Regions from separate parts of the Halobacillus sp. ABR2_026 genome, predicted to be linked through region 2. Evidence: predicted binding sites of a transcription regulator. Region 2 holds the regulator's gene; each other region holds the start of a gene.
The links. The regulator LexA, encoded in region 2, represses DNA repair genes until DNA is damaged. The targets are predictions, from matches to a motif close to CGAACATATGTTCG.
Positions count from the first base shown of each region.

Region 1 (7,472 bases), 730 kb from region 2:
GCACCCGGTTCATGACGTCTTTCGGCTCACCCACAGATAGTCCACCCACTGCATAACCTGGAAAGTCCATCGATGTCAGATCACGCGCACTTTGACGACGAAGATCTTCATACTCCCCACCCTGGATGATTCCAAACAACCCTTGATCATGAGGCCGTTGATGGGCTTCAAGGCATCGTTCCGCCCAGCGACTCGTCCGTTCCACAGAGTCCTTCATATATTTGTGTTCTGCAGGATATGGCGGGCATTCATCAAATGCCATCATGATATCTGCTCCAAGCGAGTTCTGAATATGCATCGCTTTTTCTGGAGATAGGAAAAGCTTTTCACCACTAATATGGTTTCGGAAGTGAACACCCTCTTCTTCGATCTTTCTTAAATCACTCAAACTGAAGACCTGGAACCCGCCAGAATCGGTTAGAATGGAACCATTCCAATTCATAAAATTGTGCAGGCCTCCCGCTTCCTCCACGATATCTTCACCAGGACGCAGCCAAAGATGATAGGTGTTTGACAGAATAATCTGCGCGCCCATCCTCTCGAGTTCCTCAGGACTCATCGTTTTTACTGTAGCTAATGTACCGACAGGCATGAACATCGGTGTCTCAAAAGACCCGTGGGGAGTATGAACCTTTCCCAGACGGGCCCCTGTCTGTTTACATGTTTTAATCAATTCATATGTGATTGCCATGATTTCTACCCTTTCTCACTGTTGATCCACCGATCATTTAAAAAACATTGCATCTCCGAAACTAAAGAAGCGATACCTTTCTTCGACAGCCTGTTTATAGGCTTCTAAGATAAAATCTCGCCCTGCGAATGCGCTGACCAGCATGATCAACGTAGACTTCGGCAGGTGAAAGTTCGTGATTAAACCATCGATTGCTTTTAATGTTTGAGGAGGATAAATGAAGATATCCGTCCATCCGCTTGCTTCTTTAAATGTTCCATAATCCCTAATGATGGTTTCAAGCGTCCTTGTAGAGGTCGTCCCTACAGAGATTATTCTTCCACCATGATCCTTGACCCGATTCAACTGGGCTGCCGTTTCAGCACTCAATTGATAAAATTCTGCATGCATGTCATGTTCTTCAATCTGATCCACACTGACAGGGCGGAACGTACCAAGACCGACATGCAGGGTCAAATATGCAAGTTCTACCCCTTTCGTCTGCAGCTCTTGCAATAAACCTTCCGTGAAATGGAGACCGGCGGTTGGCGCAGCTGCCGAGCCTTCTTCTTTAGCATAAACCGTCTGATAACGATCCCTGTCGGAGAGCTGTTCTTTAATGTAGGGGGGTAAAGGCATTTCACCAAGAGCTTCTAAAACCTCAAGGAAAATCCCTTCATAACTGAACTTGACTTTACGGCCACCATGCTCATCCAGTCCAGTACATTCGGCAGTCAGCTGCCCATCACCAAAAATAATGTTTGTACCGACCTTCACCTTTTTTGCAGGCTTGACGAGAACGTCCCATTCATCTTCTTCCGTCTGGTGTAAGAGAAGGACTTCTACCTTTCCACCTGTCCCCTCCTTTGCCCCATAGAGACGGGCGGGAAGAACCTTCGTATCATTCAATACCAGGCAGTCGCCCTCTTTTAGTTCATCTGTAATCTGAGAGAAGTGCCGATGTTTGATGGATTGTTCTTTCCGATCGCAAACCATCAGACGGGAAGCTGTGCGGTCCTCTAATGGAACTTGAGCAATCAGCTCTTCTGGTAATTCGAAATCGTATTGCTTAATATCCATGTGAATCCCCTATTCTAATGTGTAATGTATCAAAATTTTCTTATCAAATAGAAAACCAATGAAAGGATTATGCTCACTATTATGGAAGTCATAATTGGAAAATAAAACGTAACGTTTCCCTTTTTGAAGCTGAGATCGCCGGGTAATTTCCCAAAGATGCTCCATAAAATACCGATCACTATGAACACAATCCCTATTACAATAAAGATTTTACCAAAGCCCGTCAAGAGCCTGGCACCTCCCTGTTGAAATGGATGTACGCTTTTGGTGTCACAACGCGCCCTCTAGGCGTGCGCTGAATATACCCGATCTGCAGCAGGTAGGGTTCATACACATCCTCTATCGTCTGGGACTCTTCGCCAATCGTAGCCGCTATCGTATCCAAACCGACAGGCCCGCCTTGGAAGCCATCCATAATGCTTTTCAACAATTTATGGTCGATAAAATCAAGACCTTCCGCATCGACTTGTAGCATCTCCAATGCTTCTTTCGTCGTTTCCTGACTGATCACAGCCTCCCCTTTCACCTGAGCGATATCCCTCACACGTTTCAACAAACGGTTCGCAATCCGAGGCGTTCCTCTTGATCTCCGGGCAACTTCGACTGCAGCCGGCCCATCAATTTCTACAGAAAAAATCTCGGCGGTCCTTTCAACAATGGCGCACAGAGCTTTCGTATCGTAATATTCGAGACGGCTGTGCACCCCAAAACGATCCCGTAATGGTGCAGACAAAAGCCCGGCTCTGGTCGTCGCCCCCACCAATGTAAAAGGAGGCAGGTCCAGTCTTACAGAACGTGCACTTGGCCCTGTACCAACCACAATATCAAGACAGAAATCTTCCATTGCAGGGTAAAGGACTTCTTCCACTGACCGGGGAAGGCGGTGGATTTCATCAATAAAAAGGACATCACCAGGGTCCAGTGATGAAAGAATGGCAGCCAAGTCCCCAGCTCTTTCGATAGCAGGTCCTGCGGTCGTACGGAACTGAACGCCCATTTCATTGGCAATAATCGACGCAAGGGTGGTTTTCCCCAAACCAGGAGGCCCATATAATAAGGCATGATCCAATGGTTCGTTTCTCATTCTCGCTGCTTCAATAAAAATGCTCAGGTTATTTTTCACTTGATCCTGGCCGATGTATTGTCTTAGAGTCTCGGGTCTTAAGCTTAATTCAATGTCCTGGTCCGATTCCTGTTGTTCTCCAGATATCATTCGGTCATCCAACATTCATCCTCCTCCCTTTAAGATTTCATCAGCAATTGCAGGCCTTGTCGGACATAATCATCCACACTGCCGTGCTTAGCTTTTTCAAGCTGGGTACGGACATACTTCACTTCTTTTTCTGTATATCCGAGAGCCTTCAATGCTTCGATGGCATCCTCCAAAACAGCCCGCTTCTCTTTTGAAGTGAGATCTTCCTGATAGAACAACGTATCTTCGTTTTCTTCATCCGGAAGCCAGACAATGAGTTTTCCTTTCAAATCGAGAATCATCTGCCGAGCCGTTTTCTTACCTACGCCAGGAAATTTAGTCAGATATTTATCATCTTCCTGTTCAATCGCAGATACAAATTCCGGCACACTTACCGTCCCGAGAATCGCCAATGCTCCTTTTGGTCCTATGCCTGAAACATTGAGCAATTGAGCGAATAACTGTTTGTCCTCTTTTTTCTTAAAACCATATAATGTCTGCAGGTCTTCTCTAATATAATGGTACGTATGTACTTTTACTTCTTTATTTACAGCATCTTGGAAATGGTATGGATTGGCACATAACACCTCATATCCAATGCCGCCCGTTTCTATAGTGATCGACCCCTCATCGAGCGTCGTCATTACACCTTTCACATAACTGATCATTAAAAATTCCCTCTCTACCCTTATTTCTATCCACTTAATTGTAACATACAAGCACATGTTCGCCCACGAGGAAAAGCCTCTCCATCCTTCTATGTACAACACAAAACAGCCACAACGATCATGGCTGTTTTATGGTTACACTTCATCCTGTCTGGAGAATTGTTTGACGACCTGTTCAAAGTGAGCATGATCTTTAATTTTTATCCCCTGCAGTAATTCCTTCTCTCTTTTCGTTTCCAACGGCTTGACCGGCACTGGTTTAAAAGATTCCATAACCTTACCTTGCCCCGGGACGCCTTGAAAAACAGCTAACTCTCCATTATCCGTCAATCCAAAATACCCGGACTGTTTCGTTAAGGGAGAAATGTCTTCGACCTCCCTTTGGAACACAACTTGGTCCAGTTGCTGTTCCTCCACTGTCCACCCTTCGTATGCCGCCCAAAAATCCATCATCGACCAAATGGTTTCTTCCTTTTTGGTGGTTTCTGTCACACCATCTATATAATGTTCTTTTAGAATGACCGTTAGTTTCAAAGGTTCAGGTTTCACCAGGGTTTCCACTGTTTCTACTTGAGTTTCCTTCCCCTGAATGTGCCTTTGTGGCGAATTGTCTTGAACGTTTTTCGGCGATTGCTGACCGATGAAAATCCAGCCTACGAACACAACCGCTAAAACTGCCCCGATCCCCATAATCCATCGATTCATTGTGGATTCCCCCTAATCAAAAATAACTTCTGTTTCTAGTGTGTCCAGAAACAGAAGTTATTATCATAGATAAAGGGAATCAGGATAATTTTTCTAAGATGGCTTCATCCGCATCAAGGTTATGATACACTTCCTGAACGTCATCATTATCCTCAAGCATATCGATCAGTTTCAGCATCTTTTCGACGCCTTCTTCTTCTAGTTCTGTATAAGTCTCAGGGATCATCGTTACTTCACTTGTTTTAAATTCATAGCCTTTTGAAATCAGGGCCTGCTTAACATCTGTAAATGATTCCGGTTCTGTATAAATTTCGAACTCTTCATTTGTGGTTTCCATTTCTTCTGCACCTGCTTCAATGACCTCAAGCATTATATCCTCTTCGTCAGCCTCTGTAGTGGTTCGATCGATTACAAGGTAGCCGGAACGATTAAACATAAAGGAGACACACCCATTCTCTCCTAAGTTTCCATCATTTTTATTGAAAGCGTGCCTTACATCAGCAGCCGTCCGGTTTTTATTATCAGTTAGAACTTTTACCATAACAGCTACCCCGCCAGGTCCATATCCTTCATACGTATATTCTTCATAGTTGACGCCTTCGAGATCACCGGTCGCTTTCTTGATGGCGCGATCGATGTTATCATTCGGCATGTTGTTTGACCTTGCTTTATCTATGGCTAAACGCAGGGCAGAGTTGGTTTCCTGATCCCCGCCTCCTTGTTTCGCAGCCATGAAAATTTCACGGGCAAGCTTCATGAAGAGTTTTCCGCGTTTCGCATCTTGAGCACCTTTTCGATGCTTGATATTACTCCATTTTGAATGGCCAGCCATTGGACATTCTCCTCTCCGAGACAATTCTTATCTTTTTCTATAAATTTCATAAGTACTCTTACGCATATGATACTACTCTAAAATATATCACAATCTCCAACACTCTTTAAAGCGCCAACTCCCATAATAAGCTGTCTCTAGAGGGCAAGCCTAGCGGTCCTCCTCAGCAAACGTCCGGTGGGACCTCATCTACCCCTCTACCCTTGGAGAGGTCTCCCCCTTATGTAAAGGCTCTGTTACAGTTCAGTGTTGAATTTCAAATGTAAAAAAGACTTCATTATGGGATATTTGTATAGGTTTTAGAGGCTCCGGAAAGTAGTTTGACTTGCTCCATCCTCCCTGGAAATAACTTGCAGTTCTTTATTTTGAGGAGGATTGCCGATATCCCCGCAGGAAAGCCAGCAGCATTATTTCCACCACTGGCTTTTTATCATGGGCATGGCCCGTTCTTTTTTAAATACCTTTTACTTACATTTGCACTTTTTGAGGGGAAGACCGCTTATTGATTGAAGAAATTGCGGAGGCGGTCTCTGATTTTTTGTGGAGCTTCGGATGCCTCCTGCCTGGAATGGATGTTTTTCATTTGATCCCAGGTATTGTTGTTTGTATAGACAATTAAATCCTTATCCGATACTTGTTTCACCTTAGCTTCAATTTTCTCTGGAATCGTTTCATCCCGCAGGTCGTACGGATTAATCATAACAGCTACATACATACGATCATCCGTTGAAAATGCTTGAGCCATTGTAATTTCTTTCAACTCATTTACTTTCTCTACAACATCCATCGCATCCTCATTATTAAAGTCATTATCGTGGGAACGATTAGTCACCCCATACTTGGCATTTCTGAATTCCTCTTCGGTCGTCCGCTTAAAATAACTGTCTTTTCCTGTGGGGATTTTCCCGCGTCGCTCAATCGCTCCATCATCAGCATATCCCAGAGGATGGTAGGAGGAAGATTCTTCTTGCTTAGGTTCAGCGGACTCATCCGTCTGGCAGGCAAACATAATCATGGAGGTTAAGAGGAGCATAGTGACAATTTTCCACATAAAAACATTCTCCTTTTTCCCTTACTATGGGTTCCAGGAGAATGTTTTAGTCTGTCAATATTCGCCAAACTTATTTTGGTGGAGCAGGAGGCAGTTCACGTTTATGAGCCGATCGTTTATGCAAAGCTTCTATGATCTCTCGGTCTTCTTCAGGAATTTCTTCCCCTTTCAAGTGACGGTCAATCATATCATAACTCGTGCCCATTTCATTTTCATCCGTCTGGCCTTCCCACAGCCCTGCACTCGGTTGTTTATGAATAACTTCATCAGGAACACCTAAATATTCAGCCATTTCTTTAACTTCACCTTTAGTCAGGTTGGCAATCGGGACTAAGTCCACGCCTCCATCCCCAAACTTCGTGAAATAACCGGTATACCATTCAGCCGCATTATCTGTTCCGACAACTAAGTATTGATGGTTGGTAGCAATCGTATAAAGTGTACTCATGCGAAGACGCGCTCTCAAATTCGCATCCGCCAGCTGCTCTTGTTCAGCATAAAAGACGTCTGCTTTATTCAACTGTTGTTTAATTGTTGAAAACATAACATTATGGGTTTCTGTCAAGTCGATCGTCATTGTTGGAAGGCTGCAAGCTTCTACAACATTTTTCGCGTGCACCTGATCGTCTGACTGACTTTTACATGGCATGATAACCCCTAAAGACTGGTCTGGGCATGCTTTTTTGATAAGATTAGCAACGACTGCGGAATCAATTCCCCCACTGACTCCTACTACCAATCCCCGAACATTTGCTTCTTTCACTTTTTCCTGTAGCCAGGTTACTATTTCATTAACTTTTTGCTCCACCGGATTGTTCATCCTTTCACACATATGATATCTAATCATAGCATATGCTCAGCATATCGGACAAACTTCTTCCGGGTTTCCCAGGCTTTTTCCAATTTCCTTATTTGTCTCGTCATGGAGGCTTCTTCTCTCCTGCTTAATCGATATCCATAAAGCCATTCTCTGATCAGGTCGGCTGGGACCAGCACACCTTTCCACCAGATTTCCTTATCTTGCACATGAGGGAAGTAAGGCAGCAATATCGATTTTCTAAGTTCTACAAATGGAAGGAAGCGTTGGGCTAGCTGAATATGATCATAAAGACGGGGGCCCGTATGCAAAAGATCAAAATCGATCAATTTTATATCCTTATCAGAATTGATGATGAAATTATGATGCGCAACATCCCCATGAAGCCATTCATTATGATTCCAGGCTTTCTCTTCAACTTCTCCCCATGGATGGTCTGAAAAATCCTCCAGACGCT
Region 1 is NZ_JBSWTM010000001.1:2,615,253-2,622,724, forward strand. Features, by position in the region: gene tgt (tRNA guanosine(34) transglycosylase Tgt) at 1-691, opposite strand, end outside; gene queA (tRNA preQ1(34) S-adenosylmethionine ribosyltransferase-isomerase QueA) at 725-1,750, opposite strand; gene ACXADE_RS13650 (DUF2905 domain-containing protein) at 1,780-1,977, opposite strand; gene ruvB (Holliday junction branch migration DNA helicase RuvB) at 1,974-2,975, opposite strand; gene ruvA (Holliday junction branch migration protein RuvA) at 2,993-3,610, opposite strand; gene ACXADE_RS13665 (BofC C-terminal domain-containing protein) at 3,746-4,315, opposite strand; gene ACXADE_RS13670 (YebC/PmpR family DNA-binding transcriptional regulator) at 4,395-5,147, opposite strand; gene ACXADE_RS13675 (YhcN/YlaJ family sporulation lipoprotein) at 5,647-6,198, opposite strand; gene nadE (NAD(+) synthase) at 6,269-7,006, opposite strand; gene ACXADE_RS13685 (phosphotransferase) at 7,042-7,472, opposite strand, start outside.
Region 1: the regulator LexA is predicted to act here: its motif matches at 3,659-3,672, upstream of ruvA (Holliday junction branch migration protein RuvA).

Region 2 (7,472 bases):
TTTTTTCATGCCTTCATAAGCATGCTCAGCTGTGCCTTCCAATGTCGGCAGACCCTGACGCGTCAATACGAGCGCTGTAGGTGTCGTTTCGGACTCAAGCGCAAGTCTCCATGCTGCGTTGGTTTCGTTCCCATCTGCAGGACGAAGCACGGAAAGATTCGGCATTGCGCGTAGTGAAGCAAGTTGTTCAACTGGTTCGTGTGTCGGCCCGTCTTCACCGACAGCCACTGAATCATGTGTAAACACATAGTTTACTGGAAGATTCTGCAGCGCGGAAAGGCGGACGGCCGGACGGAGGTAATCACTGAACACGAAGAAAGTGCCCGCATATACTTCAAGACCGCCATGAAGACCCATACCGTTCAATGCAGAAGCCATTGCGAATTCACGTACACCGAACCAAATGTTGCGTCCTGCATAGTTGTTTCGGGAGAAGTCTTCTTCTCCTTTAACAGCGGTTTTATTAGATCCTGCTAGGTCGGCGCTGCCTCCGAAGAAGTTCGGAATCGCCTGTGAAAGAGCATTGATCGCATCGCCGGAAGCTGCGCGTGTTGCCGGGCCGTCTTCTCCCACTTTATATGTTGGAAGATTATCCGCCCAACCTTCTGGCAGTTCTCCACGAATCGCACGTTCAAGTTCTTCTGCAAGCTCTGGATAAGCTTCTTTATATTGAGCCATCAAGCTGTTCCAGGACTCTTCCTTATCCTGACCGTTCTGTTGTACTTTAGCTTTGAAGTCCTGATAAACTTCCTCTGGTACGTGGAAAGGCTCGTGTTCCCATTCATAGAACTGCTTGGCTGCAGTCACTTCATCTTCCCCTAGAGGAGCTCCGTGGGAAGCTGATTTACCAGATTTGTTCGGAGAACCATAGCCGATCACCGTCTTCACTTCGATCATTGTCGGCTGTTCGGTATTCGCTCTTGCCTGTTCCAGAGCTTTAGCTACTTCCTCTGTACTCGTTCCATCTTCGACACGGATGACTTGCCAGCCGTAAGCTTCGTAGCGTTTTTCCACACTCTCACTGAACGAGCGGTCAAGATCACCATCAAGAGAAATATCATTGGAATCATAAAGGACGATTAATTTGCCAAGGCCAAGGTGACCAGCAAGTGAAGCAGATTCCTGAGATACACCTTCCATAAGGTCTCCATCTCCACAAATCGTGTACGTATAGTGATCGACTACGTTATAACCTTCACGGTTGTATTTCCCTGCAAGGTGTGCTTCCGCCATGGCCATGCCTGTAGCCATCGCGATTCCTTGCCCAAGGGGACCTGTTGTCGCCTCTACTCCATCGGTGTGACCAAATTCCGGGTGCCCCGGTGTTTTAGAATCCCACTGACGGAAGGATTTCAAATCGTCCATGGTCACGTTATAACCGGATAAGTGAAGCAGACTATACAATAGCATGGATCCGTGGCCAGCAGATAAGACGAAACGGTCACGGTCAAACCAGTTCGAGTTCTTCGGATTATGATCCATGAACTGGGTCCATAATGTATATGCCATCGGTGCTGCACCCATCGGCATTCCAGGGTGGCCGGAGTTTGCTTTCTCTACTGCATCGATTGTTAATGTTCTGATCGTATTGATTGATGTTTGTTCAAGGCTGTTTGCCATGTTGAACATTCCCCTTTCTATTCAGGTATATGTACCATGTATTATCCTATAATGAAATTCGCTTTGAGACAAGCGTTGTGCGCAATCTTTGCACAACCTCCCACCTAATTTCCCCTTGATCGAGGGAAATAAACAAAAAATCCGTATTCGAAAAAACGAATACGGATCATTAACTATCAATTCTTTTTTTCATTCTTCTGCATTTGGCGAAGCTTTTCAGGGGTAACGTCATTTCCTTTAGGATCAACGACTGTTACGCCTTTCAGTTGGTTTTTAAAGGATTGACGGGCATTTTTCAAATATTCCTGGCGGAGTTTCTGCTGCTCTGCTTTTTCATTCTTCGTAAGCTCCTGCTCTTTGGATTTATTAGCCAATTCATTTATACGATTAATTTTTTCTTTAGATAACATAGATCCTTCTCCTTTGCTTGTAGTCTGGATCATATACATACGAAAAAGACAAGAAATCTAGGGACTCTTGTCTTCAATCATTATATTACCTTGATTCCTCACCTTTTTCAAGGGATAGGTACTCTTTGTATCTCCTGTGGACGGTTGCTTTCGAAACATCATATCCGAGACCACGAAGAGTAGCGGCTATATCCTTAAACGTCAGATCGTTCTTCCTTAACCTCATGACTTCCTCAATCGGGAAATCGATCCTCTCACGGCCCGGTGCCTGATCCCTGTTGGATAAATTCGCGGATGGATCATAACCACCCGCTACGGCTTTTCTCATTCCACGCCGTATCTTCATGTTATGTATTTTTCTTTGGTATTCCTCGACGATTCCTACGATCTGCAATACCATTGAGTCCGATTCTGACAACTCCAGTTCCCCGTTATTGGATAAGGATAGAACTTTAATTCCCAGCCGGTTCAATTGATGAAAAAGAGCAATCTTCGTATTCCCGCGTCCCAAGCGAGTTTCATCCTGAACCAAAAGGGCATCCGCTTGTCCAGAAGAAAAGAATTCCAACATCCGGAAGACCCCTTCCCGTTCGATTTCATAGCCACTTGCCTGTTCTTCGATACATTCAACCACTTCATAACCATGGGCCTCAGCCATACTTGTCAATTCAGACTTCTGCCGGTTCAATGAAGTTACCTGCACCTCTTTTTCAGTACTTACTCTGCAATATATGATTACCTTCACCTGGACGATCCTCTCTTCTCTCTATTTATACGGTCGTTACCATAGAATAATAGAGAATGATGAAACTAACAATAAAAAGAATAATATACGTGTAATCGAGCTTAGATAGTTTGTTGAACATAAGAAAATCCTCCTCCGATATTGTAGAACGAACGTTCCTAAGAACCTGTGTTCGCGTTTGTTACTTTTATTATATACGAACACAGGTTCTTGTCAATGGCTTTTTTTCGAACGCGTGTTTGTATTTCTGAAACATAGGTGGTACAATGTGGTTACTATAATCCTATGTACGAGGTGCTAATCTATGAGTAAACTTTCAAAACGGCAGCAGGAAATACTAGATTTCATTAAAGAACAAGTTTTATTGAAAGGTTATCCGCCATCTGTTAGAGAGATCGGACAATCCGTCGGCCTCGCATCCAGTTCAACAGTCCATGGGCACTTGTCCAGGCTGGAGAAAAAAGGGTATATCAGACGCGACCCTACAAAGCCTCGTGCCATTGAAGTGATTGAATTGGAAGAAGATCACAGCATTCCAAGGAGTGAAGCGTCCTACGCTCCAGTTATTGGTAAAGTTACAGCCGGGTCTCCGATTACCGCAGTAGAGAATATTGAAGAATATGTTCCGCTTCCAGATACGCTCGCAGGTTCGGATGACAATACGTTCGTTCTCATCGTCCAGGGAGAGAGTATGATCGAAGCTGGTATTCTTGATGGAGATATGGTTATCGTCAGACAGCAACAGACCGCACAGAATGGCGATATCGTCGTTGCTATGACAGAGGACGAAGAAGCAACCGTAAAACGTTTCTTTAAAGAGAGAAACCATGTCCGCCTCCAACCGGAAAACGCCACAATGGAGCCGATTTTATTACAAGATGTGGCCATTTTAGGGAAAGTCGTTGGTCTTTATCGGACCGTACACTAAAAAAGAGAGACGAGTCAGCACTCGTCTCTCTTTTTTATGCGCCGTATCTATTTCCTAGGTAGGACTTGGGCAGGACAGACAGGATGTTTTCTTTCATAAATGTCCTTACCTGCTTTCGCTCATAGCAGTATGCCGTTACATATAAATCCTGTATACCGACGATCCTGACTGTCCGTTGAGACACCGCCCCCTCTTTGTTCATATAGATCAGTTCAAGTTTTATCTTTTCCATTTTTGACCGATTGAATAAGGAGTCCATTCGCAACACACCCCCTAAACGAACATTTGTTCTTGTTTTTATTATATGTATTTCGCAGCCAAAAGTATACGACCAAAATTATGAAATTTCCCTGAACAAAAAAGCCTTGAAGCATGGTATGCTTCAAGGCTTTGGTACTTAATAGGTTTGCAAGTATTGTTCTCTCTCCCACGGATGAACCTGTGTACGGAACATATCCCATTCAATTTCCTTCGCTTCAATGAAGTGTTCAAATAGGTGTTCACCGAGAGCTTCTACCATGATTGAATCTTTGTGCAGCTCTTCCAGCGCGTCATAAAGCGTGGCAGGAAGGTCTTTTACTCCATGGGCTTCCCGTTCTTTCTTATCCATAACATAGATATTCCGGTCTACAGGTGCCGGAGCTTCCAATTTATTTTCAACACCATCAAGTCCTGCAGCAAGAAGAACTGCCATCGCCATATAAGGGTTGGCTGATGGGTCCACGCTGCGCACCTCGATTCGGGTGCTTAACCCACGGGAAGTGGGTACACGTACGAGAGGGCTCCGGTTTTGACCCGACCAGGCTACATAACATGGTGCCTCATAACCCGGAACGAGACGCTTGTAAGAGTTGACTGTAGGGTTTGTGACCGCTGTAAAATTGGTGGCATGTTTAATAATACCCGCTGTGAATTGATAGGCGACTTCAGAAAGCTGCTCTTTTCCTTTTTCGTCGAAGAAAGCATTACCTTTTTCGTTGAAAAGAGACATATTGGCATGCATTCCTGATCCGTTGACACCGAACAACGGTTTAGGCATAAATGTCGCATGCAAACCATGTTGACGCGCAATCGTTTTGACCACTAGTTTGAAAGTCTGGATATCATCACAGTGTTTGACAGCATCTGCATATTTAAAGTCAATCTCATGCTGCCCAGGAGCTACTTCATGGTGGGAAGCTTCAATTTCAAAGCCCATTTCCTCAAGCTCCAAAACGATATCACGTCGGCAGTTTTCCCCAAGATCGGTTGGGGCCAAGTCGAAATACCCGCCTTTATCATTCAATTCCATCGTCGGATCGCCTTTTTCATCTAATTTGAATAGGAAAAACTCAGGTTCCGTACCGATATTGAAAGCGGAAAAACCTAGTTTCTCCATTTTCTTGATGTTACGCTTCAAATTGTAGCGTGGGCATCCTTCAAATGGAGTCTGGTCTGGGTTGTAAATGTCACAGATGAAGCGTGCGACTTTCCCTTTCTCGGACGTCCAAGGGAAGACGACGAACGTATCCAAATCCGGTACCAGATACATATCGGACTCCTCTATTCGTACGAATCCTTCGATGGAGGATCCGTCAAACATCATCATGCCATCAATTGCTTTATCCAACTGGCTTAGTGGAATTTCCACATTTTTGATTGTGCCAAGCATATCCGTAAACTGCAGGCGGATGAACTTGACGTTTTCTTCATCGATTTTCTTGTAAATTTCTTCTTTAGTTAAACCCATTGAATTTCCCCTCTCGACACAAGATTAATGGAAGAACCTGGACATTTCTCCCTGTCTAATTGCTAATTTACCTTGTCTTCCCGCTGTGAATAGTTCTCGTTGTAACATCCGACGAAGCTCTTTTTCAGTAAGTTCATTGTGCACTTCTTTCACTTGCTTTTCATCATACGCTTCATTTTCTGAATCGCTGTGCATCTTCAGAACTTTTTTAATTCCGGCCATGTTGACTCCCTGATCGATCAGATCTTTAATTTCCAACAGTCGATCGACATCATTGAATGAAAACATGCGGCGGTTCCCTTCTGAACGCGCCGGCTGAACAAGCTCATGCTGTTCATAATACCGAATTTGGCGTGCAGTAAGGTCTGTCAAAGATTGAACAATCCCCATCGGGAACAACGGCATAGAACGACGAATTTCATCACTCATCGATGTGCCTCCTCCCCATAAGAATGATACTTTAATTATACGTCACGCAAGGGATATGTCAACATATGTGAGGAATGTTCACACAATTTATGAAAGGGGTATCATACCTTTCTCTTCAAGCTTTGACCATTCCCTCATCTACCATCTGTGCTACAGCCTGGACGACAGCAAGCTTAACATGTGCATACGTCAGTCCCCCTTGAACGAAAGCTGTATAGGGAGGTCGGATAGGACCATCCGCCGTCAACTCGAGACTCGCCCCTTGGATGAACGTACCCGCTGCCATGATGACTTCATCATCATATCCCGGCATTGCACTTGGCTCTGGCTTGAAGTGGGAGTTCACAGGCGAAGCTTGCTGGATGGATTGACAGAACTTGATCATTTGATCGGCGGTTTGAAAATTAACCGATTGAATCAAGTCAGTCCGCTTGGCATTAAAACCAGGATTTGTATCAAAGCCCCATTCACTCAGGTATTTGGAAGTGAAGATCGCTCCTTTCAGCGCTTCTCCTACGACGTGTGGTGCAAGGAAAATCCCCTGATACATTTCCTGAAGGGTGTTTAAGCTCGGGCCAGTTTCTTTCCCTAAACCAGGAGCAGTCAAACGGTAGCTGCATTTTTCAATGAGGTCGCTCCGCCCTGCGATGTATCCTCCAACTCTTGCAATCCCTCCGCCAGGGTTTTTGATCAATGAACCAGCAATCAAATCCGCTCCTACTTCCAAAGGTTCTTTCATCTCCACGAATTCACCATAACAATTATCTACAAAAATAATGACCTCTTCATTGATCTCACGTACGAATCGAATGATGGACTCCAAAGCATCAAGCGTAAAGGAAGGGCGGTCCTCATAGCCTTTCGATCGCTGGATGGCAACGACTTTCGTTTGATCATTCATAGCTGCGCAGATAGTAGATCGGGAGAAGTCCCCGTCCTCCTTCAACGAGACCGACTGATACCCCACACCGAAATCTGAAAGCGACCCTGTATCACGTTCGTCTTCAGAACCGATGACGTCTCTCAATGTGTCATAAGGTTCCCCCGATATGTATAGAAGCTCATCACCAGGACGGAGCACCCCGAACAAGGCGGTTGTGATGGCATGAGTCCCTGATATGAGCTGTGGGCGAACGAGAGCGTCTTCTCCTTTAAAGATCTCCGCATAAAGGGCCTCGAGGGTATCCCGTCCAAAATCGTCGTAACCGTACCCTGTCGTCGGATTAAAATGGGAGTCGCTGACTCTTAATTTGTGAAAGGCTCTCAACACTTTCGCTTGGTTGTATTCAACGATTTCATCGACAATTGCGTGCGGAGCCTTGATTTCTTTTTCCACTCGGTTTTTTAATTCTTGAATATTCATGATGTAACCTCTTCCTATCTTGCGTAATTTCATTTATGTTTGTAATTTTCCATCTAAAGGATCTGATGTTTCAAAGGGTGTTCAGGATGAATGAATCCATGCAGCGCATACCCTTCTTTTTCCTCATAAAAATGGATGCTTGTTACCATACTGTAGGTTTTGAACTGCTGAAGCCGCTTCCCTTCTTCAGCTGGAATGAAAACATCATATTCATCCCATTCCTCTTTCAAAACTTCTTCCATTTTGTG
Region 2 is NZ_JBSWTM010000001.1:1,880,433-1,887,904, reverse strand. Features, by position in the region: gene tkt (transketolase) at 1-1,620, opposite strand, end outside; gene ACXADE_RS09745 (DUF896 domain-containing protein) at 1,797-2,030, opposite strand; gene ACXADE_RS09740 (YneB family resolvase-like protein) at 2,116-2,775, opposite strand; gene lexA (transcriptional repressor LexA) at 3,080-3,703, shown strand; gene ACXADE_RS09730 (hypothetical protein) at 3,738-3,962, opposite strand; gene glnA (type I glutamate--ammonia ligase) at 4,101-5,432, opposite strand; gene ACXADE_RS09720 (MerR family transcriptional regulator) at 5,457-5,861, opposite strand; gene ACXADE_RS09715 (methionine gamma-lyase family protein) at 5,977-7,224, opposite strand; partial or broken gene hflX (GTPase HflX) at 7,278-7,472, opposite strand, start outside.

Region 3 (7,472 bases), 1.2 Mb from region 2:
TTCCCAGGATAGACTGCAGATGAAGGTAATAGTGAATTTGAAGAGGTTTCTTCAAATCCTGGCCGCCTTTATTTTCCTGACGCTGTCGGAAAGCCTCGAACAGGCTGACGGCGAACATCCGGTCTTGGTTCGACATACTGGTTTGAGCTTTCCGGCCTTTTTCGGCCAACTTCGGGGCAAGGTCTTCAAGAGTCTTTTCCCGGATGGCGATCAGTACGGCTGCTATGTGCTTACACGTGTAGTAGGTCGCATAAGCCTGACATTCGCACGTAGCTTCCACATCCTCATCCTCAAAAAAGAAGACACGGACTTCGTAGTCGTGAGTGCCGGCAACGACTGCCCGCCAGGAACGGATCGCACTATTATGAGAAAGCCCGTACACTTTCCCGCGATCAAAATATTGTTTTCCGCGCGTGTAAAAAGCCGGTCCGGTGATTTTCTTTATATCGTTCGGTTGTAATAAGTAACTCTGCATAACTGGCATCCTTACTATCGTTTTTATCCCTATTATAACAGGTTTGAAAACCCAAAGAGAATGAGAGGGGTTGGGAAGAATTGTGTGACCAGGTCATCCATATTCTGGATGACCTGGTACACCAATATTTGTAAGCTCTTTGTTTTTGTGATTGATTTTACATGTGGGGTATGCTACCTTTCAAAGTATAATAAAAAAATTCGACGAAGGCGCTTAAGTGTGTGAGCGCTTTTTTTTATGGAGTGAATCTGCCGATGTAAAACGTATATCCTACCCCGCCTACTGAATTGAAATAATGAATAAACGGAGGATATCACGATGAGTCAAATACAAGAAGAAATGAAAAAACGCCGTACGTTTGCTATTATCTCCCACCCGGACGCAGGTAAAACAACGATGACGGAGAAAATGCTATTATTCGGTAACCTGATCCGATCAGCTGGTACGGTCAAAGGGAAAAAGTCAGGAAAGTTTGCGACGTCCGACTGGATGGAAATCGAAAAGCAGCGTGGGATTTCCGTTACATCCAGTGTGATGAACTTCCCTTATAAAGATTATCAAGTAAATATTCTCGATACACCCGGCCACGAAGATTTCAGTGAGGACACCTACCGTACATTGACGGCTGTGGACAGTGTGGTCATGGTCATTGATGGAACGAAAGGTATTGAAGCGCAGACGCTGAAACTTTTCAAAGTTTGTAAAATGCGTGGGATTCCGATCTTCACATTCATTAACAAAATGGACCGTGAAGGTCGTGAACCATTGGAATTGATGGAAGAGATCGAAGAAACGTTGAATATCGAAACCTATCCTATGACTTGGCCGGCTGGAATGGGCAAGCGCTTCTTAGGCGTTTTCGACCGTGAAAATGAGCAATTTGTTCAATACACAGGAAACGAGGAAGAAGAATACATTCCATACAGCGAACTTGACCAGCATCCTGAATTAACGGAAAATGCCACCTTCCAGGAAGCGGAGGAAGAAATGGAAATGGTAGCAGAAGCCGGTGATACGTTTGATATGGAGAAAGTTATGCGTGGGGACCAGACGCCTGTATTCTTCGGTAGTGCGCTCGCTCCTTTCGGGGTGGAAACGTTCTTTAATTCATTCATTGACATGGCTCCTGAACCGGCATCGAGAAAATCGACCGAAGGCATTGTGTCTCCGGATCATGAAGAATTCTCTGGCTTCATTTTCAAAATCCAGGCCAACATGAACCCTCAGCACCGAGACCGGATTGCTTTCGTCAGAATATGCTCCGGAAAATTTGAGCGTGGCATGAACGTGACGCTTTCTCGAACAGGGAAAACGTTCAAACTTGCTCAATCCCAGCAGTTTGTGGCCTCATCGCGAGGTACTGTCGAAGAAGGCTATGCAGGAGACATCATCGGAATTTATGATCCAAACGTTTATCGGATCGGGGATACGATTGTGACCGGAAAATCCAAGTTCGAATATGATGAGCTTCCGCAATTCCCGCCTGAATTGTTTAAGAAAGTGACGGCTAAGAACGTCATGAAAGCGAAGCAGTTCCGTAAAGGTTTGGAACAGCTGGTGCAGGAAGGCGCGATCCAGTTGTTTAAACGTTATCGTTTTGAGGACTATATCATTGGAGCTGTTGGTGAGCTTCAATATGAAGTGTTTGAATACCGGATGAAAAACGAATACAACGTGGATATTGAATTGACACCACTTGGTGAGCGGATTCCACGCTGGTTAAAGGAAGACCAGGTGGATGAGTCGTTGTTTGATGAGCGGAACATGCTTGCTGAAGATCGGGAAGGTAACCCGCTTGTCCTCTTTAAGAACGACTTCTCTCTCCGATGGTTCAAAGACAAGAACCCTGACATCGAACTTACCGATCTGTTTGAAGTCAATGAATACAACCAAACATTGAATTCCTAAACAAAAAAGCACTTTGCTACCCGCAAAGTGCTTTTTTCTATGAGTCTGAATGGAATAAACTGGATGACCTGGTGTGGAATAAAATTCCACACCAGGTCATCCATGAATTTACAGAAAAACACGGATGCGAATGTTTGTTCGTTTGATGTTAGAATGGTAAACTGTTGTGGTAAACTAAAAAGTACGAGTATAGACAATGAACGGAGGTTTTCGTCGTGGAGGAGAAGTTTGAATTAGTTTCACAGTTTTCACCTCAAGGAGATCAGCCGAGGGCGATCGAAGAGCTTGTCCAGGGGATCGAACGAGGAGACAAACATCAGACATTGCTTGGGGCAACGGGTACTGGGAAGACATTTACGATGTCCAATGTGATCGAGCGTGTAAATAAACCGACACTGATAATCGCCCACAATAAAACACTGGCCGGACAGTTGTACAGCGAGTTCAAAGAGTTCTTTCCGAACAATGCTGTCGAGTATTTCGTCAGTTATTATGACTATTATCAGCCGGAAGCATATGTACCGTCTTCGGATACGTTTATAGAAAAAGACGCAAGCATCAACGATGAGATCGATAAATTACGTCACTCCGCTACATCTGCTCTCTTCGAGCGTAACGATGTCATTATCGTAGCGAGTGTTTCCTGTATTTATGGTCTCGGTTCTCCCGACGAATACCGCAGTCAGGTTCTTTCTATTAGAACAGGAATGGAGAAAGACCGTGATGAATTGCTGAGAAATCTTGTCGATATCCAATATGCGAGAAACGACATTGACTTCCAGCGCGGAACATTCCGGGTCCGTGGAGATTCTGTAGAAATCATCCCGGCTTCACGGGAAGAACATGCGATGCGTGTGGAATTTTTCGGGGATGAAATTGACCGGATTCGGGAAGTGGATGTACTAACAGGTGAAGTTGTCGGAGATCGGGATCACGTCGCCATATTCCCGGCCTCTCACTTCGTTACACGTGAAGAAAAGCTTAAAAAAGCTATAAAAAATATAGAAAAAGAATTGGAAGTCCGATTGAAAGAGCTGAGGGATCAGAATAAACTACTGGAAGCCCAGCGTCTGGAACAACGAACGAATTACGACTTGGAAATGATGAACGAAATGGGCTTCTGTTCCGGAATTGAAAACTATTCGAGACATCTCACATTCAGGGAAGAGGGAGCGACTCCTTATACGCTGCTTGATTATTTTCCGGATGATTTTCTCATGATGGTGGACGAGTCTCACGTTACTCTTCCTCAAGTCCGGGGAATGTACAACGGGGACCGTGCACGAAAGCAAGTATTGGTGGACCATGGTTTCCGCTTGCCGTCAGCCATGGACAACCGCCCGCTCATGTTCCCTGAATTTGAAAAGCATATCAATCAGATCGCTTATGTTTCGGCAACCCCGGGACCTTATGAAATTGAACATACTCCGAAAATGGTTGAGCAGATCATCCGTCCAACTGGATTGCTTGATCCGGAAATTGACGTTCGTCCGATCCATGGTCAAATCGATGATCTTGTCGGAGAAATCAATAAACGGAAAGATAGAAACGAACGTGTCCTCGTAACGACATTAACGAAAAAAATGTCGGAGGATCTCACTGATTATTTGAAAGACTTAGGAATGAAAGTCGCCTACCTGCATTCGGAAATTAAGACACTGGAGCGTATTGAAATCATTCGCGACCTCAGAGTCGGAAAATACGATGTCATTGTCGGAATCAACTTGCTTCGTGAAGGGCTGGACATTCCGGAAGTTTCACTTGTTACCATACTGGATGCGGATAAGGAAGGGTTCTTACGTTCCGACCGTTCTCTTATTCAAACGATCGGACGAGCCGCACGTAATGAGAACGGCCGGGTCATCATGTATGCTGATAAAATGACGAAATCAATGCAGTTTGCCATCGATGAAACCTACAGACGTCGTGAAAAACAGATCGCATATAATGAAGAGCACGGCATCACGCCGCAAACCATTAGAAAAGAAGTACGTGACGTTATTAAAGCTACGAATGTTGCGGAAGAGGAAGCCGGTTATGATACAGGCAAGAAACCTTCAGAAATGACGAAGAAAGAACGTCAGGAATTGATCGACAATATGGAAACGGAAATGAAACAAGCCGCACGCGACCTCGATTTCGAACGGGCAGCCGAACTGCGTGATGTGCTGTTGGAATTAAAAGCGGAGGGATGAGAAGAGTATGGCCAGTAAACATATTAGTATCAGAGGAGCCAGGGCTCACAATTTAAAAAATATCGATATCGACATCCCGAAGAATAAACTGGTCGTCATGACCGGTTTGTCAGGTTCCGGGAAGTCTTCTTTAGCTTTTGACACCATATACGCGGAAGGACAGCGACGGTATGTCGAATCACTAAGTGCCTATGCTCGGCAGTTTTTAGGGCAGATGGACAAGCCAGACGTAGACTCTATCGAAGGTTTATCCCCGGCGATCTCCATTGATCAGAAAACAACCAGCCGGAACCCGCGATCCACGGTAGGGACAGTCACCGAAATTTACGATTACCTGCGGCTGTTGTATGCACGGATCGGGCGCCCTACGTGTCCGAAACACGGGGTGGAAATCAGCTCTCAGACCGTGCAGCAAATGGTGGACCGTGTGATGGAATATCCGGAGAGGACAAAACTCCAAATTCTTGCTCCTGTCGTTTCAGGCAGAAAAGGAGAACACGCCAAAGTCTTTGACCAACTCCAAAAAGAAGGATATATTCGTCTGCGTGTTGACGGGGAAATGCGCGAAATTTCCGAGGAAATAAATCTTGATAAAAATAAAAAGCACTCGATTGAAGTCGTAATCGACCGAATTGTCGTGAAAGAAGGGGTGGAAGGCCGCCTTTCGGATTCAATCGAAACAGCCCTGAAATTGGGCGGAGGTCATACAATTGTCGATGTAATCGGGGAAGAGGAGCTGATGTTCAGTGAACACCATGCTTGTCCGATCTGCGGATTTTCCGTCAGTGAATTGGAACCAAGGATGTTCTCCTTTAACAGCCCATACGGAGCATGTAATCGTTGCGATGGACTAGGGACGCAGCTGGAAGTCGATATCGACCTTGTGATTCCGGATTGGGGGCGTTCATTAAATGAACATGCCATCGCTGCCTGGGAACCGCAAAGCTCTCAATACTATCCTCAGCTGCTTAAGAGCGTCGCCGATCATTACGGAATCGATATGAACCAACCGTTCCGTGATCTTCCTGAGGAACATAAAGAAAAGGTGTTGTATGGAAGCGGTGAGGATAAGATCTACTTCCGTTATGAGAATGATTTTGGTAAAGTCCGTGAAAACGAGATTTTCTTTGAAGGAGTCATTCCGAACATCTCCCGCCGTTACCGGGAGACGAGCTCGGATTATATCCGGGAACAAATGGAAAAGTATATGGCACAAAAACCTTGTCCGAAATGTAAAGGAAACCGTTTGAATGAGGAAGCTTTAGCGGTGCTCATCAACGGAAAGCATATTGGGATCACTACAGATTATTCTGTTACAGAAGCTAAAGAGTTTTTCGAAGCGCTCGAGCTTACGGAGAAGGAAGAAACGATTGCCCGCATGATCCTTAAAGAGATTTGCGAGCGGTTAAGTTTCTTAGCGAATGTGGGTCTGGACTATCTGACACTTTCGCGCTCGGCAGGAACTTTGTCAGGCGGGGAGGCGCAGCGTATTCGTCTCGCCACCCAAATCGGTTCTGCTTTGACCGGGGTTTTGTACGTCCTGGACGAACCATCCATTGGTTTACACCAAAGGGATAATGACCGGTTGATCAATACGTTGAAGCGGATGCGGGATTTGGATAACACACTCATCGTCGTTGAACATGACGAAGATACGATGCTCGCAGCCGACTATTTAATCGATATCGGGCCGGGCGCTGGTGCTCACGGGGGAGATATCGTCACCCAAGGGACGCCAAAGCAGGTGATGAAGAGTCGAAAATCACTAACGGGGCAGTATCTGTCCGGCAAAAAATTCATTCCACTCCCGTCTGAACGAAGAAAAACAGATGGCCGCGCTTTAAAAATCAAAGGGGCGGAAGAGAACAATTTGAAGAAAGTGGATGCGGAAATTCCGCTCGGATTGTTTACAGCGGTCACTGGGGTTTCCGGTTCCGGAAAGAGTACGCTTATTAATGAGATCCTCTATAAATCTCTTTCTATGAAGCTTCACAACGGGAAACAAAAACCAGGAAAGCACAAAACCATCGAAGGAATCGAACATTTGGATAAAGTGATCGATATCGACCAGTCACCGATTGGGCGTACGCCGCGGTCCAATCCCGCCACTTATACGGGTGTGTTTGATGACATCCGGGATGTTTTTGCTCAGACTAACGAAGCGAAAATCAGAGGGTATAAAAAAGGCAGGTTCAGTTTCAACGTGAAAGGTGGTCGTTGTGAAGCCTGCCGTGGAGATGGCATCATTAAAATTGAAATGCACTTCCTGCCCGATGTATATGTTCCATGTGAAGTTTGTGATGGGAAACGGTACAACCGCGAAACGTTGGAAGTGAAATATAAAGGTAAGAGTATAGCTGAGGTGTTAGGAATGACCATCGAAGAAGCTCTCGACTTTTTTGCCAACATTCCTAAGATCAAACGTAAGCTCCAAACCGTTGCTGATGTAGGTCTTGAATATATTAAACTCGGTCAGCCTGCCACTACGCTGTCAGGCGGGGAAGCTCAACGGGTGAAGCTGGCAAGTGAACTTCACCGTCGTTCCAATGGGAAGTCGTTCTACATTCTAGATGAGCCGACCACTGGTCTGCACGTCGATGATATCTCCCGCTTGTTGAAAGTCCTGCAAAGGCTTGTCGACAACGGTGATTCAGTATTGATCATTGAGCATAACCTTGATGTTATTAAAGAAGCTGATCATATCATCGACCTCGGCCCGGAAGGTGGAGACGGCGGAGGACGGATCATTGCGAGCGGAACCCCTGAGCACGTTTCAGAACAGAAAGTTTCTTATACAGGGCACTATTTGAAACCGATTTTGGAGCGGGACAGAGCCCGCATGGAAAAGCAAATGGACGCCCGTGAAAAAGTAGGGAATAAGTAGATGTTTTGAC
Region 3 is NZ_JBSWTM010000001.1:3,033,073-3,040,544, reverse strand. Features, by position in the region: gene ACXADE_RS15775 (DEAD/DEAH box helicase) at 1-475, opposite strand, end outside; gene ACXADE_RS15770 (peptide chain release factor 3) at 794-2,383, shown strand; gene uvrB (excinuclease ABC subunit UvrB) at 2,599-4,578, shown strand; gene uvrA (excinuclease ABC subunit UvrA) at 4,586-7,462, shown strand.
Region 3: the regulator LexA is predicted to act here: its motif matches at 2,511-2,524, upstream of uvrB (excinuclease ABC subunit UvrB).